DNA from 2 places in the Tsukamurella serpentis genome. Region 1 is predicted to be linked to the other one. Evidence: riboswitches for the same ligand, from Rfam matches in the RefSeq annotation. Region 1 holds a riboswitch; the other holds the start of a gene.
What was found. Region 1 has a riboswitch for S-adenosylmethionine ahead of metX (homoserine O-acetyltransferase MetX). Riboswitches for the same ligand answer to the same signal wherever they lie in the genome.
Positions count from the first base shown of each region.

Region 1 (14,990 bases):
CCTACGTGCTGGTGGCGATCGCGGTGCAGGCGTACTCCGGTTTCGGGGAGACCGGCCTGGGTCTGGGGAACACGGCCAACCACGACGACGTGCTGACGGTGCTCGGCGAGCCGGTCGGCGGCGCGGTGCTGTCCGGCCTACTGGTGCTGACGGTGGCGCTGTCCGCGCTGTCGTCCACCCAGTCGACGGTGCTTCCGACGGCCCGGGGGACACTCGCGATGGCGGTGTACCGGGCAGTGCCGGAGCGCTTCGCGCGGGTGCAGCCGCGGTATCTGACACCGTCTTTCGGCACGGTGATGATGGGGGTCTCGGCGTTGGTGTTCTACCTGACGCTGGCCCTGCTGAGCCGGAACACGCTGGCCGATTCGATCAGTTCACTGGGGCTGGCGGTGGCCTTCTACTACGCGATCACCGCGTTCGCGTGCGCATGGTACTTCCGGCGCACCGTGACAGCGTCGCTGCGCAATCTGTTCCTGCGCCTGATCTTCCCGGTGCTCGGCGGGGTCTCGATGCTGTGGGCGCTGGGGCAGAGCGCGGTCGACATGGTCTCACCGGACTACGGCGAGACGGTGATCGGCGGCATCGGGGGCGTCTTCGTGATCGGCGTGGGGATGCTGCTGCTCGGTGTTCCACTGATGATCGCCTGCGCGGCGACCCGGCCGGCGTTCTTCCGCGGTGAGTCGCTACCGCGCAGCGTTGCCGGCGAGGACGCCTGAGCGATCAGCGGCGACGGCGGATGAGCGCGCCCAGGCCGATACCGGCGACCAGGCCGGCTGCACCGGCGACGGCGGCGCGACCCGGATCGGCTTCGGGCCGGATCACCGGGGAGATGACCACCGGGTCCGGTGCCGCCGGAACCACGTAGCGCTGGTTGCGCGGGTCCGTCGCCGCCCAGGCCGTGGCGAACAGCAGCATCCGGGCGGTGAAGAAGATGAACAGCATGATGCCCAGGACCGGACCGAACGTGGCACCGGCGGGGCTGCGCAGCGTCGCGCCGATCACGAGGGTGGCGACCTGTGTGAACGCGGTGAACACCACGGCCATCAGCAGGCCGGCGCGCAGGGCGTTCCGCCAGGGGAAGCTCACTCGGGGCAGCCGGGCGATCACGAAGGTCCACAGCACCCAAGTGGCGAACACGGTGACCAGCATCGTCACGGCGGCGATCAGCAGGTGCAGCCCGGGAACGTGCTCGAGCCCCACCTTCTCGAGCAGGGTCTTGGTCAGCGGACTGCTCCCGACGGCGAGCAGCACCGAGCACACCACGATCGCCGCGAACAGGCCGATCAGGGCGGCGAGGTCACCGAGCTTGGTCTTGACGAAGTTCTGCTCGGGCGGCTCGCTGTCCCACATCTCGGTCAGCGCCACCCGCACGTTGCCGATCCAGCCGAGGCCGGCCCACAGGCCGCCGAGCAGGCCGATCAGGCCGACGGTGCCGCGGGACGCGATCGCCTGGTCGAGCAGCTGGTTGATCGTGGTGGCCATCTCCGGGTTCGACATCGCATCGGCGATCTGCTGCTTGACCTTGTCCAGCAGGTCCTGGTTGTTGACCAGGATGTAGCCGCCGATGGAGAAGGCCAGCATGGCCAGTGGGAACAGTGCGAACACACTGAAGTAGGTGATCCCGGCGCCGTAGTAGTCGCCCTTCTTGCTCTGGTAGCGGTCGGCCGCTTCCATCACGTGGTCGAACCAGGGCCACTTCTCGCGGTACTTGTCGAGCACTGGGGATCGTCCTCCTGCTGAGCGGTGCGCTAGGGCGCCAGGAACCCTACCCTGTCATAGACGTCGGCGAGCGTCCGAGAGGCGATCTCGCGGGCGCGGTCGCGGCCGGCGGCGAGGATCCTGTCCAGTTCAGCCCGGTCGTCGAGGTAGCCGTTGACCTTCTCCCGCAGCGGCGTCGCGAACTCCACGAGTACGTCGGCGACCTCACCCTTGAGGTCTCCGTACCCCTTGCCCTGGTACTTGGTCTCGAGGTCGGCGATCGCAGTGCCGGTGAGCGCGGATTCGATGGTGAGCAGGTTCGAGACCCCCGGCTTGGCGGCGCGATCGAAGCGGATCTCGCGTTCGGTGTCGGTGACGGCCGAGCGCACCCGCTTGGCGATCACCTTGGGATCGTCGAGGATGCTGATCAACCCGGCTTCCGACTCGGCCGACTTGCTCATCTTCGCGGTCGGATTCTGCAGGTCGTAGATCTTCGCGGTGTCGGAGACGATGTGCGCCTCGGGGACCACGAAGGTCTTCTTGAAGCGGGTGTTGAACCGCTGCGCGAGGGTCCGGGTGAGTTCCAGGTGCTGACGCTGGTCCTCACCGACCGGCACCAGTTGCGGGCGGTAGAGCAGGATGTCGGCGGCCATCAGGATGGGGTAGGTGAACAGGCCCACCGAGGAGCTGTCGGTGCCGTTCTTGGCGGACTTGTCCTTGAACTGGGTCATCCGGCTCGCCTCACCGAATCCGGTGAGGCAGCTGAGCACCCAGGTCAACTCGGCGTGCTCGGGCACCTGAGACTGCACGAAGATGGTCGACCGCTGCGGGTCCACCCCGAGGGCCAGCAACTGCGCGACCGCGAAGACGGTGCGCTCACGCAGAGCCTTCGGGTCGTGCTGGGTGGTGATGCCGTGCATGTTCGGAATGAAGTAGAAGGCGTCGAACTCGTCCTGCAACGCCACCCACTGCCGGACCGCACCCAGGTAGTTGCCGAGGTGGAACGAGTCCGACGTCGGCTGAATGCCCGACAGCACGCGCTGCCGCTGAACGGGGGTACTCGCGGTTCCGGTCACGGCTGACGAGTTTATCGACCCTCGCAACCGGTTCTCCCCCGGAGTCCGTTCGGGCGTGCGGTCAGGAGTACTCGACGGTGACCGGCGCGTGATCGGACCAGCGGAGGTTGTAGGCCTGCGCCCGCTCGACGTGGGCGCGAACCGCACGCCGGGCCAGCGCGTTGTTGGCGATCTGCAGGTCGATGCGCCAGCCGGCGTCGTTATCGAACGCCTTACCCCGCCAGGACCACCAGGCGTACGGACCGGGCACGCCCGGATGCAGTTCCCGGACGACGTCCTTGAACGCACGTCCGTCGCCGATCAGGCTGCTCATCCACGCGCGTTCCTCGGGCAGGAACCCCGAGTTCTTGACGTTGCCCTTCCAGTTCTTTATGTCCAGTTCGGTGTGCCCTATGTTCCAGTCGCCGCACACCACGACCTCGCGGCGACGCCGCCCGAGCGCGGTGAGGTACTCACCGAACTGCGCGCGGAATCGGTCCTTCTCGTCCTGCCGCTCGGTGCCCACGTCTCCCGAGGGCAGGTACAGCGAGGCCACGGTGAGGGTGCCGAAATCGGCTTCGAGGTACCGGCCGGAGGCGTCGAATTCGTCGCTGCCGAAACCGATCCGCACTGCATCGGGCTCGACGCGTGAGAGCACGGCGACACCGTTGCGCCCGGCGGTCGCGGACTCCGCGGCGGCCAGGTGCCAGCCCTGTTCCAGCGCCGGGGCCAGCGCTTTGAGGGTCTGCGCGTGAGTGGCGCGCACCTCCTGCAGTGCCACCACATCGGCATCGGTGCGCTCGAGCCAGGGCAGCATCCCGAGATTCTCCTCCGAGCGCTGCTTGACCGCGGCGCGGACGCCGTTGACGTTGATCGAGGTGACGATCACGCGAGCACCGTCACCGTCAGCCCGGCCTTCGACCAGCGCTCACGCACCACCGCGGCGTCTGCGGCGCCGGCGCCGAGCAGCAGGTGCACCTGCCGATCGGCGAGGACCGCGGCGAAGGTCGCCAGAGCGGCCGGTTCGTCGGTGAGCACCTGTTCGGCCTGGGCGACCGCGAGCACCACGTGTGCGGGACCGCCGAGCCACTGGAGGTCACCGAGACTGTCCGCGAGGGCGTCCCAGTTGTCACCGAAGTCCAGGGGGAACTGCAACGCGGCGGAGATCTCGTCGAGCAGCGCGGCTTTGCTGCGCATGCGACTGCCCCGGACCACGAACACCCGGGGTGCTGAGCCGGTCTTGAGGGCGTCGAGATCGGCGCCGGTCAGCGCGGCGCCGGCGCCACCGGAGAGGAACTGCTTCAGTGCTGTCATCGGATCCTCGTGAAGGTCTCGTAGTGGTCGAGGGTGAACCAGGCGCCACCGTCGGCGCCGGTGATGATGCGTTCGGCGTCCCGCCCGCGACCGGGCTTCTTGACGTTGACATCCCACTCGGTGTACTTCGCGGGCTTGCCCTTCGAGTCCTGTTCGGGCAGGCGTCCCTCGAAGTTGCCGAAGTTCCGGCCGCCCTGAGTGCCGGATCCGTCCTTCGGCGGCCAGGTGCCGGCATCGATCCGCGCCAGCGTCGCCGCGACCCGCTGCGGTACCTCCGCCCGGGTCGACGGCGGCGCCGCGGACGGGCCGCCGCGGGGTGAGGGCTTCGCCCCCGCCGAGGTGGCAGTGTTCTTCGCCGCGTTCTCGGCCGGGTTCGCCGGGGTCTCGGACTTCCCGCACGCCACCAGGCCGAGAACGGTGATCAGCGCGATCGCGCACAGCGCCAGGATCCTTCGCATGTCCCGCACCCTACCGAGATGCACCGACAGGTTCTCCGGCGCGTTTGGCCGCGGCCATCCCGAACAGGAATACCGCCAGGCCGGCTGCGGCGAGCGCGCTGCCCATCAGTGCGGGCGCGGTGTAGCCGGCACCGGCGGCGATCACCACACCGCCGAGGTAGGCGCCGAGCGCATTGGCGATGTTGAGCGCCGAGTGGTTCAGCGTTGCGGCCAGGGTCTGCGCCTGGCCGGCGACGTCCATCAGCCGGGTCTGCAGCGCGGGGACCAGTGCGGAGGCGGTGAGTCCGATGAGGAAGAACAGGGTCACCGCGGCGACCGGCTGCGGCGCGAACAGCGAGAACAGGGCCTGCAGCGCCACCAGGACCGCCAGCGTGCCGGCGATCGAGCGGGCCACCGAGCGATCGGCGGCACGCCCTCCGACGAAGTTGCCGACCACCATGCCCACGCCGTACACGGCGAGCACCACCGGCACCGAGGCGGCACTCAAGCCGGTCACCGAGGTGAGGGTGGTGGAGATGTAGGTGTACACCGCGAACATGCCGCCGAAGCCGATCACGCCGGTCAGCACCGCGAACCACACCTGTGGGCGGGCGAGCGCACCGAGTTCGGTGAGCGGGTTGGTCACCGGGATGTCCACGGCGGGCAGGAAGACCAGCAGCGCGGCCACCGTGAGCGCTCCGATCACCACCACCACGCCCATCCCGTACCGCCAGCCCAGCGAGCCGCCGAGCCAGGTGACCAGCGGAACCCCGACCACGTTCGCGACCGACAGTCCCATCAGGACCTGTCCGACGGCGCGCCCGCGCCCGGCCGGTCCGGCCAGGTGGGCTGCCACCAGCGCGGCGACACCGAAGAAGGCGCCGTGCGGCAGGCCGGCCAGGAACCGGGCCCCGACCAGCGTGCCGTAGCTCGGGGCCAGTACCGAGAGCGCGTTACCCACGGTGAACGCGATCATCAATGCGATCAGCAGCACCCGGCGTGGGACGCGGGCGAAGACCGCGGCGATCAGCGGTGCGCCGACCACCACGCCGAGGGCGTACGCCGAGATCACATGTCCGGCTGAGGGCTCACTGACGTTCAGATCGGAGGCGATGTCGGGGAGCAGTCCCATGGCCGCGAATTCGGTGGTGCCGATGCCGAAGCCACCGAGGGCCATGGCACCGACGGCGAGCGCGGTGCGGGTAGATGAGTCCACACGACCATGCAACACCGCCGGGACTTCCCCACTTCCCGCAACACCTGTGACCTCGTTCACCGGATTCGGTTCGGTTATGATGCGTCCAGGTCATGAGTGTCAGCGCGCAGCCCCGGCTTGCTGACCGGCAACCCTCCGCCGCGGTGGGGTGCCCCGGGTGATGACCGGGTTTCCCGGCGGAGCGCCGGGCGGCAAACGCGACGGAGAGGTTCAGTGACCATCAGCATCACCACAGGTCGATCCGCTCACAGCCGTTCGGGTGATTGGACCCGAGTACCCGATGGTGCGATGCAGGCGGTGTCGATCGGTGCACTCCCCCTCGAATCCGGCGCCGTCCTCGACGATGTGACGATCGCCTTCCAGCGGTGGGGCACTCCCAACGCCGCTGCCGACAACATCCTGTTGACTCTGCACGCGCTGACCGGTGACTCGCACGTCACCGGTCCCGCGGACGCCGAGCACGGCCAGGCCGGCTGGTGGGACGGATTGATCGGCCCGGGCGCCGTGGTCGACACCGACCAGTGGTGCGTCCTCTCGGCGAACGTGCTCGGTGGCTGCTCGGGTTCGACCGGGCCGGGGTCGATCGCCCCGGACGGCCGCGCCTACGGCTCCCGGTTCCCCACGATCACGGTGCGCGATCAGGTCGAGGCCGAGGTCGCGCTGCTGCGGATCCTGGGGGTGGAGGTCCTCGCCTCGGTGTTGGGCGGCTCGATGGGCGGTGCGCGCGCACTGGAGTGGGCGATCGGTCATCCGGACATGGTGCGCAGCGCTCTGGTCCTGGCGGTCGGCGCGCGTGCGAGCGCCGATCAGATCGGTACCCAGACCACTCAGATCGCAGCGATCACGGCGGACCCGAACTGGCGGGGCGGTGACTACTACGAGTCCTCCGCGGTACCCGAGGCCGGGCTGGGCGTGGCGCGGCGGATCGCGCACCTGACCTATCGCACTGAGATCGAGATGGACAGCCGTTTCGCCAATCACCCTCAGGGCGAGGAGAATCCGCGAGCCGGTGGACGGTACGCGGTCACCTCGTACCTCGAGCACCAGGCCGACAAATTGGTCGGCCGGTTCGACGCCGGCAGCTACGTGGTGCTCACCGAGGTGCTCAACCACCACGATGTGGGCCGCGGCCGCGGCGGCGTCGAAGCGGCACTGCGATCCTGCCCGGTGCCCACCGTGGTCGGCGGGATCGATTCGGACCGGTTGTACCCGCTGCGGCTGCAGCAGGAACTGGCGCAGTTGTTGCCCAACAGCGGTGATCTGGTGGTGGTGCACTCACGCGACGGCCACGACGGATTCCTCACCGAGATGGATGCGGTGGCGGACCTCCTCCGGCAGACGCTGGAGCTCGCGCGCCGCTGATCGGCCTTACCGCGCCGGTGCGGTCACCGTCGGCGAATCGACCGGCGGTGCCAGCGTAACGCCCTGCTGGGCGCCGGAGGCGGGACTGCCCGCGACCGGGGCCGCCGGCCTGGCCGGTTCTCCCGGGGCCAACTGGTCTCGGACGATCGGGCCACTGCCCGGCACCAATCCACCGCCCGAGGGCGACGCACCGGACGGCGACTGCGAACCGCTCGCGGGGCCGGTTGATCCACCGGGACCGCCCGGGCTCGACGATCCGCCCGAGGGCGGCGTCGACGACGCCGACGGGGCGCTCGTGGTGGGCTGCGAGGTCGGTGTCGACGGCGCCGGCGTCGTGGTCGGCGTGGTAGCCGTCGTGGTCGCCGGGGTGCGCACGGCGGTCGGATCCGCAGGCGGCGGGGCGAAGGTCGTCATGGTGGGGGTGACCTCGTGGCGCGGCGGAGCCACGGGCGGCGCCTCGACGGAGGTGCGCGGCGGTGCGAGCGTGGAGCTCAGGGTGAGCACTCGGGAGTAGGTGCTGGGCACGACGTTCTCGTCGACCAGTTCGCTGGTCGACGAGGCGGGCACCTGCTCGGTGCTCTCACCGGTGGGGCCGATGATCCCGGTGGCGTAGCTGGCCGCGAGCACAGCGGTGGTGAGCACGGCGAGCACCACCAGCGGCAGGACCGCGGAGGTCAACCTTGCACCGCCGGCTCCGAGCGCCCCGATACCGCTACTGACCAGCGATGCAGGTGCGGCGCCGCTGGCCTTGCGGTCCGCGGCGAGCAGCGCAGCGCCGGTCGCGGCGAGCGCCTCGGGCATGTCGAGCTCGACGGTCTCGGCGCCCGCGGAGCGGGCGACGTCGGCAACGGCGTCCCGGACGGCGGCGTGCTGCGCGCCGGCACCGATCAGCACGATCGCCCCGGGGGCTCGGTCGGCGCCCGCAACGGCACTGCGCACACCGTCCGCGACTGCTGCCGCGGTACCCGGGTGCAGCTCGGGTCCGTCGACGGTGACGGCACGGTCGGTCCGCTCCTCGGTGACGGCACCGTCGGCGACCGTGAGAATACGCATCCCACCTGCGCCGACGTCCACGATATCGGCGACCGGATAGCGGGCGATGGCGCCGCGTTCCTCCAGGGCGCGCAGGATGGCGTCGCGCTCACGCACCACGGCCGCACCGCGCACCGCGCCCCGGCTCCCCAGTCGCACCGAGAGCAGGTCGCGACGGGAGCGAACAGCCACCGCGGAGGCGGCGACCGGCCGCTCGTTATGGCTGGCGAGCAGGTCGAAGCCGGACGAGAGCATGTTGCCGCGGCGCCCGAAGCGGTACGGGCCGGGGTCGATCGTTCGGACCTGCTGGTCGACGACGCGACCGTCCTCGAAATCGAGCACCACGCAGTGCACCGGGCCGGGGCCCACGGAGGCACCGAAAGTCGAGACCGCCATGCGCACCTCCGATCGGGTCACTCATCGTGCCGTTATCACTTCACATCGTACCCGAATCCGAAACGTTACATACAGCGATCTGAACTCACGATTCGCGCTCTCGGAACGTCCGGCGTCATTTCGTACCGAGTGGGCTGATTCCCCAGGCGACGACCAGCAGGACGGTGGCCGCGACTGCGAGCACCGTCACATCGAACCAACGGCCCCGAACCCGCAACAGTCCCTGGCGGTGCTCCGGCAGCACGGCCCGCAGCACGGCCGCCAGGGCGGTTCCGGCACCGAAGACGTACAGGCCGCGCCGCCAGTACTCCAGACTCACCAGGACCATGCCGACGGCCAGGAGCGCCGCCACCGCCACGTAGCCGGCGTTGGCGAACACCGCCCGCACCAGGCGGGCCCGGCGCAACTGCTCGACGGCGGCCTCGGTCACTACGCCCGGTCCGCCTGCCCGGCGAGCCGTTCAGCGGCATCGATCACGTTGCCCAACAAGAAAGCCCGGGTCAGCGGTCCCACGCCGCCGGGGTTCGGCGACAGGTACCCGGCCACCTCGGAGACCCCCTCGGAGACATCGCCACGCAGCCCGTCGTCGGTGCGACTGACCCCCACGTCCAGCACGGCCGCACCGGGCTTGACCATGTCCGGGGTGATCAGGCCGGGCACACCGGCCGCGGCGATCACGATGTCGGCACGCCGCACCTCCGCCGCCAGGTCACGGGTTCCGGTGTGGCACAGGGTGACGGTGGCGTTCTCCGAGCGACGGGTGAGCAGCAGCCCGATCGGCCGCCCCACCGTGACGCCACGACCGACGACCACCACGTGCGCCCCGTCGATCTGCACCCCGAAGCGCCGCAAGAGGTGCAGGATGCCGTGCGGGGTGCACGGGAGGGGGCCGTCGGCGCCGAGCACCAGCCGGCCCAGGTTCGTCGGGTGCAGGCCGTCGGCGTCCTTCGACGGGTCGATCCGCTCCAGGATCGCGTTCTCGTCGATGTGCTTGGGCAGCGGCAGCTGCACGATGTAGCCGGTGCACGCCGGATCGGCGTTGAGCTCGTCGATCACCGCCTCCAGCTCGGCCGTGCTGACATCGCCGGGCAGGTCGCGACGGATGGACTCGAGGCCCACCTTCGCGCAGTCCGCGTGCTTGCCCTTGACGTAGGAGTGCGAGCCGGGGTCGTCGCCGACCAGCACCGTCGCCAGGCCGGGCACGATGCCTCGGGCACGCAGTGCGTTCACCCGCTCCCGGTAGCTCTCGAAGAGTTCGTCGCGAGTCGCTTTACCGTCCAGTACGAGGGCCGTCACGGCGACGAGTCTATCGGCACCGGGCGGCGGAACCACGCCCGCCACCCGGACCTCTCCTGACGGGCCGCGCCCGCGGGTGACAGGATCTCGTCCTGTGTTCCGCATTCTGTTCTTCGAGCCCCGGATCGCCCCCAACACCGGCAACGCGATCCGCATCGCCGCGGTCACCGGCTGCGAGCTGCACCTGGTGGAGCCACTCGGGTTCGACATGTCGGAGCCGAAACTGCGCCGCGCCGGACTCGACTACCACGATCTGGCACACGTGCGAGTGCACAGCGATCTGCTGACCGCGTGGACCGCGCTCGCTCCGCAGCGGGTGTACGCCTTCACCGCGCACGCCACCCGAGGGCACCACGAGGTCTCCTACCGCCCCGGCGACGTGCTGCTGTTCGGTCCCGAGCCCACCGGGCTGCCCGCCGAGGTGCTCTCCGATCCGCACGTCACCGCTGCGCTGCGCATCCCGATGCTGGCCGGGCGGCGATCGCTGAACCTGGCCAACTCCGCTGCCGTCGTGGCGTACGAGGCGTGGCGGCAGAACGGCTTCGGCGGAGCGGGTTAGCCGGTCTGGGAGTTCAGCAGCGGGCGCAGCCGGGTGGTCTTGTCCGGGGTCCAGCCCGGCGGTTCCAGGATCGCGGCCCAGGCGTCCGCCACGGCCTGGACGTAGTTGTGCCCGTGACCGTCCGGCACCTGCGCCGCGACCGCCATGTCCGCGGAGACCTGCAGGAAGGTCACGATCGGGATCCAGTTCACCACGCCCAGTACATCCCTGCCGCGCGGTTCCTTGAGCCAGTCCGGCTCTGTGAACAGCAGGTCCGGATTCCACCTGCCGATCGGATCCGATGCGTGCTGCAGGTACACCACCCGCGGGTGCCCCCAGGGCCCCGGCGGGTTCGCCAGGTCAGCGGCATCGGCGGCGAACCGGATGTTCGCGCCCTGCTGGTACACCGGCAGCCACTGCGGGGAGCCGGGATCACGCTGCGCGGTCACCTGTTCCCACATCGTGTTGTTGAAGGTCGGCCCGGAGAACAGGGCGCCGTCGGTGCGGGCCAGGATGTTGTTGGCGGACAGGAACGGCGCCTCGCCACCGAACGAGCCCAGGCTCTCGCCGAAGACCACCAGCCTCGGTCGCTGCCCCTCCGGAAGGGCTTTGATCCTGCGATCCACGGCCTCGAACAGGAACTGTCCGGCCTGCCGCGCGTTCTCCTGGTCGACCAGGAACGACAGCCAGCTCGGCAGGTACGAGTACTGCATGCTCACGATCGCGGTATCGCCGTTGTACATGTACTCCAGCGCACCGGCTTCGGCCTCGTTTATCCAGCCGGTCCCGGTGGTGGTCGCGACGGCGACCACCGAGCGGAGCAGCCCTCCGGTGCGCTCGAGTTCCCGGGCCGCCATCTCGGCGATCGCCTGGTACCGGTTGGGGACCTCGTCCGGTACCGATTCCAATCCGGCGTAGGCGCGGATCGGTGCCACAGCGGGGGGGCCGTTGAACGCGGCCAACCGCTGCGGGGTCTGAGCGTTGGAGACGAAGACCCGCCCCTGTTTCCCCAGGGACGACCAGGTGACCAGCGATCCGGGGCCACCGGAACGGAGGTCGCTGACCGGCTCCGGCAGATCGGTACCGCCCTCTCGGTTGACGGTGGCGAAGCTGTTGTTGAGCGCGTCCATCGTCACGCGCACCACCACGCCATTGATGATCTCGATGCCGAGGAAGACCACGAGGACGGTCGCCACCACCGCCGAGACCCGTGGCGGTGAGATGCGGTTGAGTTTGCCGATCAGCCAGCGCACCAGGGCGCGGATCCCCTTCCCCACCTCCACCAGCAGGTACAGCACCACCACCGACAGCAGCGCGATCTGCACGTAGGCCCACGGGCCCAGGCGCGGGGTGTCCATCATGTCGCGGATCTCGTCCTGCCAACGGTCGAAGAAGAAGACCGAGGTCCCGGTGCCCACCGCCCCCGCCACCAGCAGCGTCCACCAGGCGGCGGCCGGCGGCTGCCCGCTGGTCTCCCGCGATCGCATGTAGCGCACCAGCCACACCGCGAAGACACCGATCAGATACCCGATCGCACCCGCTCCCCCGCTGATCAGGCTCTGGAACAGCGGGCCGCGCGGCAGGAGCGACGGCGTCAGGGACAGCCAGATGAACACCAGCCCCACGGCGGTACCGGTGAACGTGTACCGCTCGCGCCACCACGCGCCGAACCGGGCGCTCACGTGCGGACCTGCTCGGCAGCGGCGAAGGTGTACGGGATCGGCTCGGCGCGGTCGAGATCCACGGTGATCGGGCGTCCCAGCTGAGGGAAGGCACGCTGGGCGCACCGCGGACGATCACAGACCTTGCAGCCGGCGCCGATCGGCGTGAACGAGTCGGGGTCGTCGAGGGCCAGGCCGCGCGAGTACACCAGCCGGTGCGCGTGCGTGAGATCGCAACCGAGCCCGACGGCGAAATCGCGTCTCTGCCCGAGGTGACCACCGGTGGCCGGATCGGATGTGGTCCGGGCGATCCACAGGTAGCTGCGGCCGTCGGGCATCTGAGCCACCTGGATCCGGTTCCGGCCGGGGGTGGCGAAGGCGTCGTGCACCACCCACAGCGGGCAGCCGCCGCCGACCCGTGAGAAGTGGAAGGCGGTGGCGGACTGGCGTTTGGAGATGTTGCCGGCACGGTCGGTGCGCACTAGGAAGAAGGGCACACCGCGCCGTCCCGGCCGCTGCAGCGTGGACAGGCGGTGGCAGACCGTCTCGAAACCGACCTCGAACCGCGCACATAGCAGGTCGATGTCGTAGCGCAGTTCCTCGGCGGCGCGCAGGAACCGCTCGTACGGCAGGATCAAAGCGCCGGCGAAGTAATTGGCCAAACCGACCCGGGCGAGGTCGCGGGACTGAGACGGCAGCGAGGCGGCATCGGCGATGATCCGGTCCATCGCCGCGGACTGGGACAGGAAACCGATCTGGGTGGCGATCTGGAAGGCCCGCTGCCCGTGGTCCAATCGCCGCGCCAGGGTCAGCACCCTGGCGGCCGGATCGAAGTGCCGGCGAGGTCCGGGCCGATCGGGTTCTCCTTCGCGGATCCGGACGGTGACCTCGTACTCGTCGCGCAGCAGTCGCGCCAGTTGCAGATCCAGACCACCGACGGTCAGCCCGCGGCTCTCGAACAGTTCCTCTGCGGCGAGGTCCAGCGACGGAACGTGATTGCGCCGGTCGTAGAAGAAATCGCGGACGTCCTCGTACGGGGTGGCCACGGCACCGTCGGGTGCACCGACCGAGCCGGCAGCGGAGCCACCGGCACCACAGGCGACGCCGATCGAGAGCCTCTCCACCTGTTCGGTGGCGCCCCGCAACTGCCGGTGCATCGCCACCACTGCGCGGGCCACGGCGGGTGACCGGGCGACGATGTCGTCGAGTTCGGCGGCGCCGATCTCGCCCGCCTTGCCGCTCTCGGTGAGCGCGTCGTGCAGATCCGCCACCAGCCGGGCGTCGGATTCGGGAGCGAAGAAGCCCACGTCCAGGTCGAAAGTGGTGTTCAACCGCATCAGCACCGGCACCGACAACGGCCGCTGGTCGTTCTCGAGCTGATTGACGTAACTGACCGAGAGGTCGAGCGCCTTGGCCAGGGCGGTCTGAGTGAGGCCGCGCTCGTCCCGCAGTCGCTTGATCCGCGCGCCCGCGTAGAGCCTCTGCATGACTACAGAATCTAGCACCGCTCACTTTCACAAGTTTCGCAGAACCGCCCATAGGTTTTCACAGAGATCCACATCTGCAACCTGTTTCGCGTTGATCGAGTAGTGCATAGCGTGTGAATCAGCGCCGTCCCCTTCACCAGAGGAGCTCACATTGCAGACGCACACCGTGCGAACCCGCCGCTCGGCCGAGGACTTCCCCCGCGAGGAACAGCTCGCGTGGCGGATCGCGCAGGTCGCCGCCGATCCGGTGGCGGTCCCGCAGGAGACCGCCGAGATGGTGGTCAACCGGATCATCGACAACGCGGCCGTCGCCGCCGCCTCGATCACCCGCCGGCCGGTCGCCAACGCCCGGGCTCAGGCACTGGCCCACCCCTACGGTCCGGGGTCGACGGTGTTCGGCGTCCCCGGCCGGTTCTCCCCCGAGTGGGCGGCCTGGGCGAACGGCACCGCGGTGCGCGAACTCGACTTCCACGACACCTTCCTGGCCGCCGAGTACAGCCATCCCGGTGACAACATCCCGCCGATCCTCGCGGTGGCCCAGCACCGCGGCGCCACCGGCGCCGACCTGATCCGCGGACTCGCCACCGGTTACGAGATCCAGATGGACCTGGTCCGCGCGATCTGCCTGCACCAGCACAAGATCGACCACGTCGCGCACCTGGGTCCGTCGGCGGCCGCCGGCATCGGCACCGTGTTGGGCCTGCCCGTCGAGACCATCCATCAGGCGATCGGACAGGCGTTGCACACGACCACCGCCACCCGCCAGTCGCGCAAGGGTGAGATCTCCAGCTGGAAGGCGTACGCACCGTCGTTCGCCGGGAAGATGGCCGTCGAGGCGGTGGACCGGGCGATGCGCGGCGAGGGGGCGCCGTCGCCGGTGTGGGAGGGCGAGGACGGAGTGATCGCATGGCTGCTCGGGGGCCCGGACGCGGTCTACCAGGTGCCGCTGCCCGGCCCCGGGGAGGCCAAGCGCGCCATCGCCGATTCGTACACCAAGGAGCACTCAGCGGAGTATCAGAGCCAGGCCCCGATCGACCTCGCCCGCCGGATGCGGGAGCGGATCGCCGATACGGCGCAGATCGAGAAGATCGTGCTGCACACCAGCCACCACACCCACTACGTGATCGGCACCGGTTCGAACGATCCGCAGAAGTTCGATCCGCACGCCTCCCGCGAGACCCTGGACCACTCGGTGATGTACATCTTCGCGGTGGCCCTGCAGGACGGCGGCTGGCATCACGAGCGCTCCTACGCGCCCGAGCGGGCACAGCGACCCGACACCGTGGAGTTGTGGCGCAGGATCTCCACCGCCGAGGATCCGGAGTGGACGCGCCGCTACCACAGCACCGACCCGAACCAGAAGGCCTTCGGTGCCCGCGCCGAGATCACTCTCCGCTCCGGGGAGGTCATCGTCGACGAGCTGGCGGTCGCCGATGCGCATCCGCTCGGGGCCCGGCCGTTCGCCCGCGAGCAGTACATCGAGAAGTTCCGCACCCTG
Region 1 covers NZ_BAAGVH010000002.1:598,156-613,145, forward strand. Annotated here, with positions in the region: gene ACYVHG_RS05245 (APC family permease) at 1-716, shown strand, start outside; gene ACYVHG_RS05250 (YhjD/YihY/BrkB family envelope integrity protein) at 721-1,719, opposite strand; gene trpS (tryptophan--tRNA ligase) at 1,749-2,774, opposite strand; gene ACYVHG_RS05260 (exodeoxyribonuclease III) at 2,836-3,642, opposite strand; gene ACYVHG_RS05265 (barstar family protein) at 3,639-4,067, opposite strand; gene ACYVHG_RS05270 (guanyl-specific ribonuclease) at 4,064-4,525, opposite strand; gene ACYVHG_RS05275 (MFS transporter) at 4,536-5,681, opposite strand; SAM riboswitch class IV at 5,809-5,924, shown strand; gene metX (homoserine O-acetyltransferase MetX) at 5,934-7,082, shown strand; gene ACYVHG_RS05285 (hypothetical protein) at 7,089-8,510, opposite strand; gene ACYVHG_RS05290 (DUF3017 domain-containing protein) at 8,626-8,940, opposite strand; gene ACYVHG_RS05295 (bifunctional methylenetetrahydrofolate dehydrogenase/methenyltetrahydrofolate cyclohydrolase) at 8,940-9,806, opposite strand; gene ACYVHG_RS05300 (tRNA (cytidine(34)-2'-O)-methyltransferase) at 9,901-10,365, shown strand; gene ACYVHG_RS05305 (alpha/beta hydrolase) at 10,362-12,026, opposite strand; gene ACYVHG_RS05310 (short-chain fatty acyl-CoA regulator family protein) at 12,023-13,492, opposite strand; gene prpD (2-methylcitrate dehydratase PrpD) at 13,644-14,990, shown strand, end outside.

Region 2 (14,990 bases), on a different contig from region 1:
TTCGCTGGTGGACTGCCGCGCGATCGGCATGTTCAAGATGGAGGACGAGAAGGGCGGCGACGACAAGGTTCTCGTGGTGCCCGCCGGCGATCCGCGCTGGGACTCGGTCCAGGACATCGGTGACATCGACAAGTTCGAGCTGGATGCGATCGAGCACTTCTTCGTGCACTACAAGGATCTCGAGCCGGGCAAGTTCGTGAAGGGTTCGAGCTGGGTCGGCAAGGCTGAGGCGGAGAAGGAGATCGCCGCGTCGGTCGCTCGCGCCGAGACCGCGGCCGAGGAGCACTGACCGGCAACCCTGTTGCCGGGAAACCGGAAGCGGCGGCGAGGATCTCCTCGCCGCCGCTTTTAGTGTTCGGTCAGAGCTTCGCGGCGACCCGCCGGATCATGTCCTCGAATCCGGGCCGGTCGATCGTGCCGTCGGCAGCCGCATTGGCGTTGAGCATCACCGTCACCCCGCCCTTGGTGAAGTACGCCGACGATCCGGCGGCGGTCTTGTCCCCGTCCTTGCGGGTGATGTCGAAGACGAATCCGGTGGCGCCGTCGGTGCCCGCGGGCAGGTCCTTGCGAACGGTCTCCTGCTTGAGCGGCCCGAAACCGACCTGGGCGCATTCGCCGGTGCCGGCGGCCTCGAAGATAGCGGGGGCGACGTCGCCCGGCAGCAGGGTGATGCCGTAGAGCACGGCCTCGCCCTTGCGGACCGTCTGCTGCACACCGGACTTGACGGTCGCGGCGACCTCCTGCTGCGCCTTGAGGTTCTTGTCCTTGCAGGCCGCGGGTTCGACGGTGGCGTCCTGGACCTGTTGCACCGCCTGCAGAGCGGTCATCATGGCGCTGTCCGCGGGCACGGTGTCCAGGGTCAGCCCGGCGGGCACGTCCTGGGCGGTGAGCGCCTTGGCCGGTTCGACGGTGGGCGCGCCACTCGACGGGGCCCGGCTCGAGGACGCGGTCCCGTCCGCGCCGCCGCAGGCGGTCAGCACCAGACCGGTGGCGGCCAGTGCGGTGGCGATGGCCGCGACGCGGCGGGGTGGACAGGTCTGGTCAATGCGGCGCAACGGCTTCTCCTGCCGATCGGGTGCGGGGATCGAGTGCGAAATATGTCGGATTCTACCGAGTTCGTGCCAGCGCGGCTGCGGCGAACTCGGGGTAGTGCCCCGTGATTATCGCGCGGCGCGCGCCGGCGGCGAGTGCGGCGAAGAAGTGCTCGTTGTGCAGGGTGCACAGGGTCACCGCGAGCCCTTCGTTGGCGGCGAGCAGGTGGTGGATGTAGGCGCGGGTGAACTCGTCGGTCCGGTTGGGTGAGCCCTCCCGCGGCGCGGCGGGGTCCAGCGGCCGGAAGTCGGCGCGCAGCGCGGGATCGGTGAGGTCGAGCATTCCCTCCGAGGTGAACACCGTGCCCTGGGCGCCGAGCCGGGCGGCGGCGACACCGTCGATCAGGTCCACGCCCGCCTCGACCGCGGCGAGCAGTTCCGCCGTGGTGCCCACCTGCGGCAGGTACCGCGGTGCATCGTCACGCAGGCCCGCGATCGCTCCGGCGACCGCGTCGGTGATCGGGGCCCCACTCGGGACTTCGATCCGGTACCCGCCGAAGCCGAGCCCACCCTGCTGCCGATCGTCGTCGGAGAGCCGGGACAGCGTGCGGGCGGTGCGCTCGCACGCCCGTGGGTCCGCTCCGCCGGTGACCACACCCCACAGTGACCGTGCGACCCGCCGGTCGGCGCACTGCCAGGCGTGCTCGGAGAGGGCCCGGCGCGCCCAGTGTTCGGTGCGGGCCGGGTGCGACGGGTCGGCCGGGGCGAAGGCGATTCCGGCGTCCATCCGGTGCGCGATCCGCACCACGTCCTCGGGCTGCCACAGGTGCGGTGAGCCGTTGAGCCGGCCGCGGAAGGAGATCCCCTCATCGGTGATCCGGGTCCTGCGCTGCCGCGCGATCGCGGAGACACCGGTATCGCCGAAGACGGGTCCGGCCCAGGCCATCGCGGCGCCGACGCCACCGGCGCCCTCGATCACCTCGGTGCCGGGTTGCAGGTACAACTCGTGCAGGTCCACCACCAGCGCCTGAGTGCCCAGCCGGCGGAGCTCCGACGGGGTGAGACCGGCGATCGCGCCCCGTCCGGCCACGGGCAGGTAGGCGGGCGTGGCGATCTCGCCGTGCGGGGTGTCGAGCCTTCCGGCACGCGCTCCGCGGGGTCCGCGGGCGTCGACGGTGAACCGGGTGGGGTCGACGATGCCGGACTCACGGAGCCGGGTGTGGCCGGCGATGGCCCGGTATCCGGTGCGCAGTTCGGCGAGTTCGGCGGCGAGAGCGGCGTTCTCCGCGCGCAGTTCGCTCAGCTCCGCGGCGGGGGTGGCCACGCGTGCGGTCACGGGCTCGGATTCGGGCTCGGTCATGGGCTCCAGTCTGGCCGATACCGGGTCCGGGGTCGAACCGCGGGTCAGGCCTCGCGCAGCAGCTTGAGCGCCTGCTCGAACTGGTCGAGGGCGCGGTCGCCGAGGGCGACGAATTGATCGATCTCCGCATCGGTCCACTCGGCGAGCAACGGCTGCAGCCGCTCGTTGCGCTGCGCCCGGATCTGAGCGAGCTTGTCGCGTCCGGCATCGGTCGCGGCGACCAGAGCGGCACGCCGGTCCGACGGGTCCGGGGTGCGTTCGGCGTACCCGAGGCCGGTCAGCGTGCTCACGTAGCGGCTGGCGGTCGACGGGTCCGTGTGGATCTGCTCGGCGAGCACCGAGGACCGCATGGGCCCCTCCTTGTCCAGGGCGAACAGTGCTGCGTAGGCGGCGAGTTCGACTCCGTCGGGCGCCACGACGTTCCGGGTGACGGCGGCATGCCGTTCCTTGAGCCGGGTCAGCTCACCGATCACGCGGACGATCCCTTCGATCCGCTCCGCCCTCGCCTGGTCCATCACGCCTCCACCACGAACTCCCCGGCGCCGTGCCGGAGTTTGAGAATACTGAAACCGGAAACCCGAAAACTACGTGCAGTCTACAACTGTTTTAGAGGTGGCACGATCACCGTCGCCACCGCTCAGCCGCAGGTCCGCAACACCCGGGCTCCGGTCAACGCCACCAGAGTGTCGAAGTCGGTGCGGAAGATGGTGTCGTGGGTTCCCGCGGCGGCGTACAGGTCCGGGTAGTCCCGCAGCGACTCGTCGATCACCGTCACCAGCGGAGCCGGGTGCCCCACCGGTGATACACCGCCGATCACCTGCCCGGTGGCCGCCGTCACCTGCTCCGGCTGGGCGCGGGAGATCTTCGCGTGCCCGGTGCGCTGCGCCAGTGCAGCGGTGTCCACCCGGTGCCGCCCGCTCGAGAGCACGAGCAGCGGCTCGCCGTCGGCGAGGAAGATCAGGCTGTTCGCGATCGCGCCCACCTCGCAGCCCAGCGCCTCGGCCGCCTCGGCCGCCGTGCGGGCACCGTCGGGCACGTGGCGCACGGTGTCCGGGTGGCCCGCCTCGGCGAGGCGGGCGCGGACGGTCTCGGTACGGGGCGAGTACTGCTCGGTCACCCCGCCAGTATGCCGACGACGGCGCTACGCGGCCAGCAGCGTCGCGATCAGCTCCTCGGTGCGGGCACCGCCCACCGGCCGCAGCACCACCGCATCGGCGACCTCGGCCGCGTACACGTCCTCGATCAGCGACCTCAGCCCCGACGGGGTTCCCACGTACGTGATACCGCGGCCGGTGGCCGGAGGGGTGTAGCTGGCGCGGGCGTCCGCGGCCCGCTCGTCGATCACCACGTCCACCTCCAGCGCGACCGGGGCGGGCGCACGCCCCGCGCGGGCATCCTCGGCCCGCAGATGGCCGCGTTGCTTCTGCGCGATGCGCAGATCGGCGGCGCGCACCCGGGTCAGGTGTTGCGCCTGTCGGTCACCGTCGACGGTGACCAGGAGTGCGGGGCGGGGCACGGTCATTGCTGCCTCCTCGTGAGGACGTTCCGGGCGGACAGGTCTTCGAGGGCGCGCACCAGGCGGTGCACGTCCTTGTCGGTGGTGCCGAGACCGAGGCTGGCACGCACGGCACCGTCGTAGCAGCCGAGCCGGTCGACGACGGGGTGCGCGCAGAACTTCCCGTCGCGTACACCTATTCCGTGCGCGGCGGAGAGGTGCTCGGCCACCTGCCGGGGCGAGTACCCGTCGACGGTGAAGGCGACGATTCCCACTCGCTCGGTCGAGTCCTGCCAGATCCGGTAGGTGCGCACCCCGTCGATCGCCTGCAGAGATCCCAGCAGCAGATCGGTCAGCTGCTGCTCGTGGCGGGTCACGCTGTGCTCGCCGAGCTCGGTGATCGCGGTGCAGGCGGCGGCGATCGCGACCGCGCCCAGCACGTTCGGAGATCCGGCCTCGTGCCGGGCGGGCCCGGTGTGCCAGATCACCTCCACCGACTTCGCCGCCGGGGTGCCGATGACCTGCGCGCTGGCTCCGCCGCCGCAGCGGAACGGTTCGGCCTCGTCGAACCAGTCGGCCCGCCCCACCAGCACCCCGGAACCGAACGGGGCGTACAGCTTGTGCCCGGAGAAGGCGAGGTAGTCGATACCACTCTCACGCAGCGAGATCCGACGGTGCGGGACGAGTTGCGCACCGTCGACGGCGATCCGCGCGCCGTAGCGATGGGCCAGCGCCGCGAGCCGGCGGATCGGCAGCACCTCACCGGTGACGTTGGACGCTCCGGTCACGCTCAACAGGGCCGCGGGCCGGCGGCGCAGTTCCTTCTCGACCGCGTCCAGGGTGCCCTCGATCGACAATGGCGCACTGACCACACGAGCAGCGCCGGGGGCGGCGTGCGCGGGCCGGTCCGATTCCGCGATCCGCTTCCAGGGCAGGAGATTCGCATGGTGCTCGCAGTCCAGGACCACCACCTCGCCGGGTACGCAGTGTGCCAGCAGGTTGATCGAGTCGGTGGTGTTGCCGGTGAAGATCACGTGGTCGTCGTCACGGGCACCGACGAAATCGGCGACGGTCGCGCGGGCGCGTTCGTACCGGGCGGTCGAGCGCTGCGAGAGGTGGCCGGCACCGCGGTGCACGCTGGCGTACTCGTCCAGCGCATCGGCGACCGCGGACCGCACGCCGGCCAGCGCCGGCGCGCTGGCGGCGTAGTCGAAGTTGGCGTACCGGATGGTGGTTCCGTCGCGCAGTGGCACGTACTGGTCGGCCCCGGTGACCTGCGCCGCCGGACCGGTCGGCTGGAGGGTGGGGAGGCTGCGCACGGTCGGGGCGGCGCACACGGAGGTGCGTTCTGCGGTGATGCTCATGAGTGTCCTTCGAGGTTCAGGACGCGCAACACCGTGCGATGACGGTGCTGCGGATCCGCGCTTGCCGCATCCCTTCGATGCGGCCGGGTCGTCACCCGGAGCACCCCACCGCGGAGGAGGGTTGCCGACCAGCGAGCCGGGGCTTGTCACTGGCACTCATGACCTGACACGAGGATGCACTGCCGGACCGGTCACCGTCAAGGTTTCGATCACGGCGCGCGAAAACCCCACCAGGCCCGTTCCCGGGACGATCCCCGGGAACGGGCCTGGATCGGGCGCAGGTGCGCTACTGGCCCTTGACGTTGACGATCTGCCGCAGCACGGCCCGCACCGACACCATCTGCTCGGCGTCGGCCATCACGCGGTCGATCGGCTTGTAGGCCTGCGGGATCTCGTCGATGAACTCGGCGCTGTCGCGGAACTCGATGCCCACCATGGCCTCCCGCAACTGATCGTGCGTGAAGGTCTTCCGCGCGGCGGACCGGGAGTACTCCCTGCCGGCACCGTGCGGCGAACTGTTCAGCGACGGCGCGAAGCCCTTGCCCTCGACGATGTACGAGGCGGTTCCCATCGACCCGGGGATCAGCCCGGTCATGCCCTCGCGGGCCTCGATGGCTCCCTTCCTCGATACCCACACCTCCTTGCCGAAGTGCTTCTCGCGCTTGGTGAAGTTGTGGTGACAGTTGATCCGCTCCGCCTCCACGACCGGCGTCCGCACCCACTCGCCGAGCTGGCGGATCACCCGGTCCATCATCTCCTCACGGTTGAGCAACGCGAAGTGCTGCGCCCACTTCAGCTCGGCGATGTAGCGACGGAACTCGGGCGTCCCCTCGACCAGGTAGGCCAGGTCGGGATCGGGCAGTTCGATCCACCACTGCTTGCACAGCCCGGTCGCCACCGCGATGTGGTGCTGGGCGATCTTGTTCCCCACACCACGCGAACCCGAGTGCAGAAACGCCCACACCGTGTCGTCCTGGTCCAGGCTGATCTCGATGAAGTGGTTGCCGCCGCCCAGTGTTCCGAGCTGCAGCGCCCAGTTCCCCGCGTACTTCGCCGGGTCGAACTCCGCGCGCTCGGCGAGGGCGGTCAGTTCGGCGATGCGCGGCTCCGCGGTGGCGACGACCTTCTTGTTGTAGCGGCCCGGTGACAACGGGATCGCCCGCTCGATCGCCTCACGGATGCTCGCACGGTCCGCGGGCAGATCACCCTCGGTGAACTGCGTGCGGACCGCGATCATGCCGCAGCCGATGTCGACGCCGACCGCGGCGGGGATCACCGCACCCAGGCTCGGGATGACCGAGCCGACGGTGGCCCCCTTGCCGAGGTGCGCATCGGGCATCAGCGCGATGTGCGGGTAGATGAACGGCAGTGTCGCCGTGGTAATGGCCTGGTTACGGGTCTTGTCGTCCATGATGGACGCCCAGGAGACCAGGCGATCGGTGATCTTCTCCATGTCTTTCTCGTCTCGATGTGAATGGACACCGGTCCGAACCGACATGCGTGAGATGCATGGAGCCCGGGCCGGCGGTGGAGCGACGGCCCGGGTTGCCGCAGGTTATGCGCGCACGTCGAACCGGCAGCAGGAGCCCTGCCGCAACGATTCGGGGAGTCGACACATGACCATGCCGGAAAGGCTATGCACCGCAGCGGCGGGGGTCCACCGAATTTCCGGTCTACGCGCGTCGATCCCGGTCACTGAGCCACCGATAGCGCGGGCCGGTGACCGCGATCGTGCGGGTCAGCCGAGGGCTCGGTCCAGATCGGCGATCAGGTCGTCGACGTTCTCCAGTCCCACGGACATGCGCAGCATGGAATCGGTGAGTCCGATCCGCGCGCGTCCCTCCGGTCCGGTGGCCCGGTGCGTGGTGGTCGCGGGATGGGTGATCAGCGACTTCGCATCGCCGAAGTTGTTGGAGATGTCGATCACCTGCAACCGGTTGAGGAACTGGAAGGCCCGGTCCTTGCCGCTGGCGTCGGAGGAATCGGCCAGTTCCAGCGTGATCACCGTGCCGCCGGCCTTCATCTGCCGCTTCGCCAGTTCGTACTGCGGGTGCGAGGGCAGGAACGGGAACAGCACTTTCGACACACGCGGGTCGGCGGCCAGGAACTCGGCCACCCGCTGGGTGTTGGCACTGACCCGCTCCGCCCGCAGATCCAGGGTCTCCAGCGCTTTGAGCAGCACCCAGGCGTTGAACGGCGCCATCGCCGGCCCGGTGTGCCGCATCAGCTGTTTGACCGGACCGTCGATGTAGTCCTCGCGACCGAGGATCGCGCCGCCCATCACCCGGCCCTGCCCGTCCATGGTCTTGGTCGACGAGTGCACGATCACATCGGCACCCATCCCGAACGAGTCCTGGTAGCCGAGCGGAGTGAAGCCCGCATCCAGCACCACCTGGGCTCCCGCGGCGTGTGCGAGATCGGCGACCGCCCGCACGTCCACCAGGGACTGCATCGGATTGGCCGGGGTCTCGAAGAACACGGCCTGCGCGGGGGTGTTCAGCGCCACGCGCCACTGGTCGATGTCCTCACCGTCGACGAACACCGTCTCGATCCCCCACCGCGGCAGGATCTCGTTGCACACCACGTAGCAGGATCCGAACAGCGAACGCGCGGCCACCAGTCGGTCACCGGCCTGGAGCAGTGCGCCGAGGGCGGTGAACACCGCCGACATGCCCGAAGCGGTGGCGAAGCAGGCCTGCGCGCCCTCCAGCAGGCGCAGCCGCTCCTGGAACATGGCGACCGTCGGGTTGCCGTACCGGGAGTAGACGAACCGGTCGATGTCGCCGTTGAACGCCGCCTCCGCGGCTTCGGCGTTCTGGTAGGTGTACCCGGAATTGAGGAACAGCGCCTCGGAGGTCTCCTCGTAGTTCGTGCGCAGTAGGCCGCCGCGCACACCGAGGGTCTCCGGCCGAACACCGTCAGGGAGGTGGCTGAACTCCGTCATGGCTCCAGACTAGAACTGCCGCCAGGGCAGGCCCTCCGCGCGCCATCCCGCGATACCGCGATGTCCGAATCCGTCGATGGGCCCTTCGAAGCCGTCGAGCACGTTGTACGCGCGCTGCACACCGGCCCGGGTGGCGGCCTCCGCTGCGCCGATCGAACGGTGACCGGAGCGGCAGATGAAGGCGACCGGCGCGTCGTCGGTGATGCCCTTCGCGCGCAGTTCGTCGACGAATCCGGGGTTGAGCGAGCCGTCCGGATAGCGTTGCCATTCGACCAGTACCGGGGTCCGGCCGAGCTGCGAGAGCTCGGGGACGCCGACGTAGTTCCATTCGGCCTCGGTCCGGCAGTCGACCAGCACTGCCTGCGGATCGGCCGCCAGCAGCTCCCAGGCCTGCTGCGGTGTCAGGTCACCGGCGTAGCTCACGAGCACTTCTTCCATTTGCCGTCCTCACGGACGAACCGGCCCTGCTCGGTACGCTCGCCGGCCTTCTCGTACTTCAGCACCAGTTTGGCGGTCCCGGTGTCACCGCTGACCTGGACATCGGAGATGCCCTTCTCGTCGAGGGTCACCTGCCCTTCGCGTTCCACGGCGGCCTTGCGCGCGTCGGCGAATCCGGCCTCTTGCGGGAACGTCGGGGAATTACGATCTGCGCTGCATGTATTTGCGACGAGATCGGCGTACCGGCCGTGGTTGAGCGCGCCGTAGTACTGGCCGACGGTGCGGGAGATCTGACCGGAGTCGTTGATCCGCTCCTCACCCGGTCGCAGATAGGTCCAGGTCAGGATGCCGCCGATGGCGACGACGGCGATCACGAGAGCGATGATGAAGGGGGTGGCGGTCGTGCCCCGCTCGGGGTTGACAGCGCCCTGGCTCTTGTCTGCGGTCACCGAAGTCTCTACCCTCTACTAGAACACGTTCCAGTCCCTGGCCGGGTCGAATACACCACCCGGACTGGGAACGGTCGATTAGTCCGCACTAACCTGGTGGGGACTCAACCGTGCTTGCAGACAAAGGTAGCCGACTCTCCATGACTGAACAGAACCGCCCGTTGCGGGTCGCGATCGTGGGTGCGGGTCCCGCCGGCATCTACGCGGCAGACGCGCTCATGAAGTCCGACGAGGCGAAGGATCCCGGGGTCAGCATCGACCTCTTCGAGAAGATGCCCGCCCCGTTCGGACTCATCCGGTACGGCGTCGCCCCCGACCACCCGCGGATCAAGGGCATCATCACCGCGCTGCACAAGGTGCTGGACAAGCCGCAGGTCCGGCTGCTCGGCAATCTGGACTTCGGCAAGGACTTCACCCTCGAGGACGTGCGCCGCCATTACGACGCGGTGATCTTCTCCACCGGCGCCGTCGCCGACCGCAACCTGGAGATCCCCGGTATCGACCTCGACGGCAGCTACGGCGCCGCCGAGTTCGTGGCCTGGTACGACGGCCACCCGGACTTCTCCCGCGAGTGGCCGCTGGAGGCCGAGAAGGTGGCCGTGCTGGGCGTGGGCAACGTGGGCCTGGACGTGGCGCGCGTGCTCGCCAAGACCGCCGACGAGCTGCTCCCGACGGAGATCCCGCCGAACGTCTACGAGGGCCTCAAGCTCAACAAGGCCACCGAGGTGCACGTCTTCGGCCGGCGCGGTCCGGCGCAGGTGAAGTTCACCCCGCTCGAACTCAAGGAACTCGACCACTCGCAGACCATCGAGGTGATCGTCAGCCCCGAGGACATCGACTACGACGAGGGCTCGGCGTCGGCTCGGCGCGAATCGAAGATCACCGACCAGGTGGCGACGATCCTGGAGAACTACGCGATCCGCGAGCCCACGAACCGCCCGCACAAGCTGTACATCCACCTGTTCGAGTCCCCGGTGGAGATCCTCGGTGAGGACGGCAAGGTGGTCGGCCTGCGCACCGAGCGCACCGAACTCGACGGCACCGGCAACGTCCGCGGCACCGGCAGGTTCACCGATTGGGAACTCGGCGCGGTGTACCGCGCCGTGGGCTACCTCTCCAACGATCTGCCGGAGATCCCGTTCGACGATCAGGCCGGGGTCATCCCGAACGAGGCCGGTCGTGTGGTCGACGGCGGCCGGCACATCAGCGGCGTCTACACCACGGGTTGGATCAAGCGCGGCCCGGTGGGCCTGATCGGCCACACCAAGGGCGACGCCAACGAGACCATCGCCTGCCTGCTGGAGGACTTCCACGCCGGGAAGCTGAACGCACCGTCGGACCCCACCACCGAGGGCGTGACCGACTGGCTCGACGCGCACGAGACGCCGTACACCACCTGGGACGGCTGGTACCGCCTCGACGAGCACGAGCGCAGCCTGGGCGAGGCACAGGGCCGTGAGCGGGTGAAGGTCGTCGAGCGTGACGACATGCTGGCCGCGTCCGAGCCGGACAAGGTCCAGCAGGACTGATCGAGCCACGCTCCGGTAGCTGCCGCCGTCCCCGCACCGGGGTCGGCGGCAGTCCTCGTTCCGGAGCCGGAACCCCCGGGACCGGTCGTATCGAGTGCATGGAAAGTTCCCGGCCGTTCTCACCGATCATCTTCGCGCGGTTGATATTCGAGGATTCCGGGCGGTATACCCTACGCCGGTATACGTCCGATTTCTCTGTTGTTTAATGACGCCTATGCCAAGCACGAAGCACTCCTTCCGGTCCATCGTCCGCCTCAGCGGTATCGCCCTGATCTCCACGGCGGCGCTCGCCGGATGCTCCTCGGTGCAATCGGCGGCACCGTCCGGGAAGTCCGCCGAACCGGTCACTATGCAGTTGTGCGACGGCTCGAAGGTCACCTTCGACAACACCCCGGACAAGATCGCCACCGGCAACACCTCCGCACTGGAACTGCTGATCCGCCTGGGCGCCGCCGACAAGGTGGTCGGTACCGCATGGTCGGCCGGCGCCAAGACGCTCCCGCAGGACGTTCGGGAGAAGGCCGAGAAGGTGCCCTCGCTCGGTGAACGCGCCGCCGATAAGGAGAAGCTGCTCAAGTCCGGCGCGCAGGTGTACATCGACCCGTACGAGAGCATGCCGATGATGGGTATCACCGGCCCCACCCCGGAGGACTTCGCCGCGGCCGGGATGAAGCGCGTCATGCTGCGCTCGTCGGCCTGCAACGACACCCTGACCGGCCCGGTCACCACTCTCGACGGCGTCAAGGAGGACATCCGCTCGCTCGCGGCCCTGGTCGGCCGCAAGCAGGCCGGCGACGAGTTGGTCGAGTCGATGAAGGTCGATCCGGCGCCGGCGAAGGCGGAGAAGCCGAAGATCCTGTACCTGATCGGCGCTCGCAACAACGACCGGGCCAGCACCATCGGCAACCGCCAGATCGGCAACGCGATCATCGAGCTGGCCGGCGGACGGAACGCCTTCGAGTCGGTCGACAAGGCCCAGTTCGCCGGTTCCTGGGAGGACGTGGTCGCCAGCGATCCCGATGCGATCGTGCTGACGGTGACCCGCCAGGCCACCCAGGAAGCGGCCGACAAGGCCTATCGGGCACTCGTCGATCAGCTGCGCAACGATCCCCGGACCGCCGCGATGCGCGCCGTGCGGGATCAGAAGTTCGTGCGGGCCTACGCCGAGGACATGACGCTGCCCGGTGTCGAGAACGCGCAGATGGTTCGTACTCTCGCGCAAGAGATCTCGAAGCTGAAGTGACGCGGTCGGCTCCGAAGACCGCCCGGACCCGGCTGCTGTGGATTCTCGGGGTCCCGGCGCTGGTCCTGTTGCTGGCTCTCGGGGTCACCTTCGGTTCGACGGACATCGCCGTCGGGGACGTCTGGCGGATCCTGTTCGACCGGATCCTGGGCCGGCCACTGATCGAGGGCAGCCAGGAGATCATCATCTGGCGGGTGCGCTTCCCCCGTCCGGTACTCGCGGCACTGATCGGCGCCGGACTCGGCATGGTCGGTGCCGCGGTACAGGCGATCGTGCGCAACCCGCTCGCCGACCCGTACCTGCTCGGTGTGTCCTCCGGCGCCTCGCTCGGTGCGGTGGCCACCCTGGTACTCGGTGGCAGCGCTGCGTTGAGTGCGTTCTCGACGGTGTTCGCCCTACCCATGGCGGCCTTCCTCGGGGCCATGGCGGCATTCCTGGTGGTGTGGCTGGTGGGGGCGCGCGGCGCCGCGGTGACACCGCTGAAGTTGATCCTGGCCGGCGTGGCGATCGGACAGATCTTCGCCTCGTTCACCAGTTTCCTGGTCCTGCAGGCCGACGACATCAACCTCACGCAGGGCATCCTGCACTGGCTGATGGGCAGTCTCGCCGGAGCGATCGGCCCAGCGGTGCCGGTGGTCACGGTGGCGGTGGGCGCCGGGGCGGTGGCCCTGTTCGCGCTGGCCCGCCCGCTCAACGCCCTGATGATCGGTGACGAGACGGCGAACTCGCTGGGCATCTCACCGAAGCGGGTACGCACCGAGGTCTTCGTGGTCACCAGCCTGATGACGGGTGTGATGGTCGCCTTCTCCGGTGCGATCGGCTTCATCGGCCTGGTGATCCCGCACATCGCACGGTTTCTGGTCGGAACCGACCATCGCCGGTTGCTGCCCGCGTCGGCGCTGTGCGGGGCGCTCCTGCTGCTCTGCGTGGATCTGTTGTGCCGGTTGGCCACCCGGGTCATCAACCAGGAGCTGCCGATCAACGTGGTGGCCGCCGTGATCGGCGCTCCGACGCTGCTGTACCTGGTCTCCCGGCACCAGCGGAAGGCGATGTGATGGGCGTCGGGAAGCTGACCGGGGTGCATCTGGACCGGATCGGCGTGGAACTGTCCGGCAAGACCATCGTCAGTGGTGCGACGGTGCTCGCCGCACCTGGGCGGATCACCGGCATCATCGGCCCGAACGGCAGTGGCAAATCAACGCTGCTGCGCACCGTCTACCGCAATGTGGAACCCCATGCGGGTCGGGTCCTGATCGGCGACGACGACATCCGCTCCCTGGGCGCTGCGCGGGCGGCGCGGATGGTGGCGGCGGTGCCGCAGGAACGCAACGCCGAGTTCGAGTTCACGGTGCGGGAAGTCGTCGCTCTGGGGCGGATTCCGCACCAGGGCCGGTTCGGCGGTGAATCCGAGCAGGACGCCGCAGCTATCCGTCGTGCGATCGACGAGGTGGGCCTCGGCGGGTTCGAGGACCGGACCTTCGCCCGGCTCTCCGGGGGCGAGAAGCAGCGGGTCCTGCTGGCGCGATGCTTCGCGCAGGGCGGCGAGGTCCTGGTCCTCGACGAACCGACCAACCACCTCGACATCAACCACCAGGTGCACCTGCTGAAGATCCTTCGGCGCCGCCGGGCGACCACGCTGATCACCATGCACGATCTCAATGCCGCTGCGGCCGTGTGCGATCGGATCTTCGTGCTCAGCGAGGGCCGGATCGTCGCGGACGGCGACCCCGGGGAGGTGTTCACCGTCGAGCTCCTGCGCGAGGTCTTCGGGGTCGAGGCGAGCCTGTCCCGGCATCCGCGCTCGGGGCGGTTGTTGATCGCGGTCGACTACACGGCCGATGACGGTGACTGACCGGCCCGGCTTCGACCTGCGGCTGTTGTCCGCAGCGGGACTGTTGTCACTGACGGCGATGGCGGAGATGGGCATCGTCAACATCGCCCTGCCCGAACTGGCGACGGGCCTGTCGGTTCCGATCGGTGCGGCGCAGTGGGCGGTGTTGGCGTATCAGATCCCTTTGGCGCTGTTGCTCATTCCGATGGGAGTGGTGCTCGACAGCCGGGCGATCCGCCCCGCTGTCGTGATCGCGATGATCCTGTTCGCTGGTACCGGTCCGGCGGTGTGGATCACCCCGCACGATCACGGGCTGTGGTGGGTGATCGCCATGCGGGCGGTGCAGGGCGCGTCGGGAGCCGCCCTGTTCGTACTGATGCCGGTGCTCGCGGTGCGCTCGGCCCCGCCCGACCGGCGGGCGACGGCGCTGTCGGTGACGGCCACCCTGGGACCGCTCGGCGCCGTCGTCGGTCCGCTGCTGGGTGGACTGGTGGTGGATGCCGCCGGGTGGCGCGCGGCGTTCCTGGTGAAGATCCCGTTCGTGCTGGTCGCGGCCGTGCTGTTGGTCAGGTCGCTGCCCGCCGGCGCCACCATCGCCGAGGCCGGGCCGGCCGGTGCTCGCCCCGACGGTGACGCGAGCGTGCTCGCGCGGTCGGTGCAACGGGTGCGCGCGATCGTCGAGCAGCGCCCGCTGCACGGGATGCTGTTGGGCACTTTGGGTCTGGGCGCCGCCATGCAGGCGATGCAGTTCACTCTGTCGTTCTCGTTCCAAGGGCAGGGCTGGGAGGCGGCGCGCACGGCGAGCGTACTGACGGTCTTCGCACTGGTCATGGCTGCTACCGGTTGGTTCGCCGGCCGACTGGCGGAGCGCCGCGCTCCGGGCACGGTCGCGATCGCCGGCGCCGTCCTGGTGACGGTGTCGCTGGCGGTGCTGACCGTCGGACTGGACCGGCCCGGCACAGTCTTCACGGTGGCCGTACTGGTGGTCGTCGGATTCGGGATGGGCCTGTACGGCGGCCCGACGCAGGCGTGGGTGATGTCGACGGCGCCGGCCGGCTCGACCGCGACCGCCGCCGGAGCGATGCAGCTCTCACGGACCACGGGTTTCGCGGTGGGACCGCTGATCGCCGGCCTGGGCATGACCGCGGCGCCGCTGGGAACGGTCTCGATGCTCGGGGCCACCGCCTGCGCGGGCCTGGCGGCAGTGTCGTTCGTCGCAGCGCGGCAGCGGATCCGAATCGGCGGGAACCGGACATCTCCGGCATCCGACTAATTCTATGTAGAGCACGACCATCCTCAGCCGGTC
Region 2 covers NZ_BAAGVH010000003.1:163,478-178,467, reverse strand. Annotated here, with positions in the region: gene ACYVHG_RS09005 (inorganic diphosphatase) at 1-289, shown strand, start outside; gene ACYVHG_RS09000 (hypothetical protein) at 360-1,055, opposite strand; gene ACYVHG_RS08995 (tRNA-ribosyltransferase family protein) at 1,108-2,391, opposite strand; gene ACYVHG_RS08990 (MarR family winged helix-turn-helix transcriptional regulator) at 2,436-2,906, opposite strand; gene ACYVHG_RS08985 (YbaK/EbsC family protein) at 3,029-3,508, opposite strand; gene ACYVHG_RS08980 (hypothetical protein) at 3,533-3,913, opposite strand; gene ACYVHG_RS08975 (aminotransferase class V-fold PLP-dependent enzyme) at 3,910-5,250, opposite strand; SAM riboswitch class IV at 5,303-5,414, opposite strand; gene ACYVHG_RS08970 (RtcB family protein) at 5,537-6,703, opposite strand; gene ACYVHG_RS08965 (O-succinylhomoserine sulfhydrylase) at 6,989-8,194, opposite strand; gene ACYVHG_RS08960 (rhodanese-like domain-containing protein) at 8,204-8,632, opposite strand; gene ACYVHG_RS08955 (Rv0361 family membrane protein) at 8,614-9,081, opposite strand; gene ACYVHG_RS08950 (FAD-dependent oxidoreductase) at 9,222-10,610, shown strand; gene ACYVHG_RS08945 (ABC transporter substrate-binding protein) at 10,825-11,853, shown strand; gene ACYVHG_RS08940 (FecCD family ABC transporter permease) at 11,850-12,908, shown strand; gene ACYVHG_RS08935 (ABC transporter ATP-binding protein) at 12,908-13,705, shown strand; gene ACYVHG_RS08930 (MFS transporter) at 13,692-14,957, shown strand.
Region 2: linked by a shared signal. The riboswitch ahead of ACYVHG_RS08975 (aminotransferase class V-fold PLP-dependent enzyme) and the one ahead of metX (homoserine O-acetyltransferase MetX) in region 1 are both predicted to bind S-adenosylmethionine.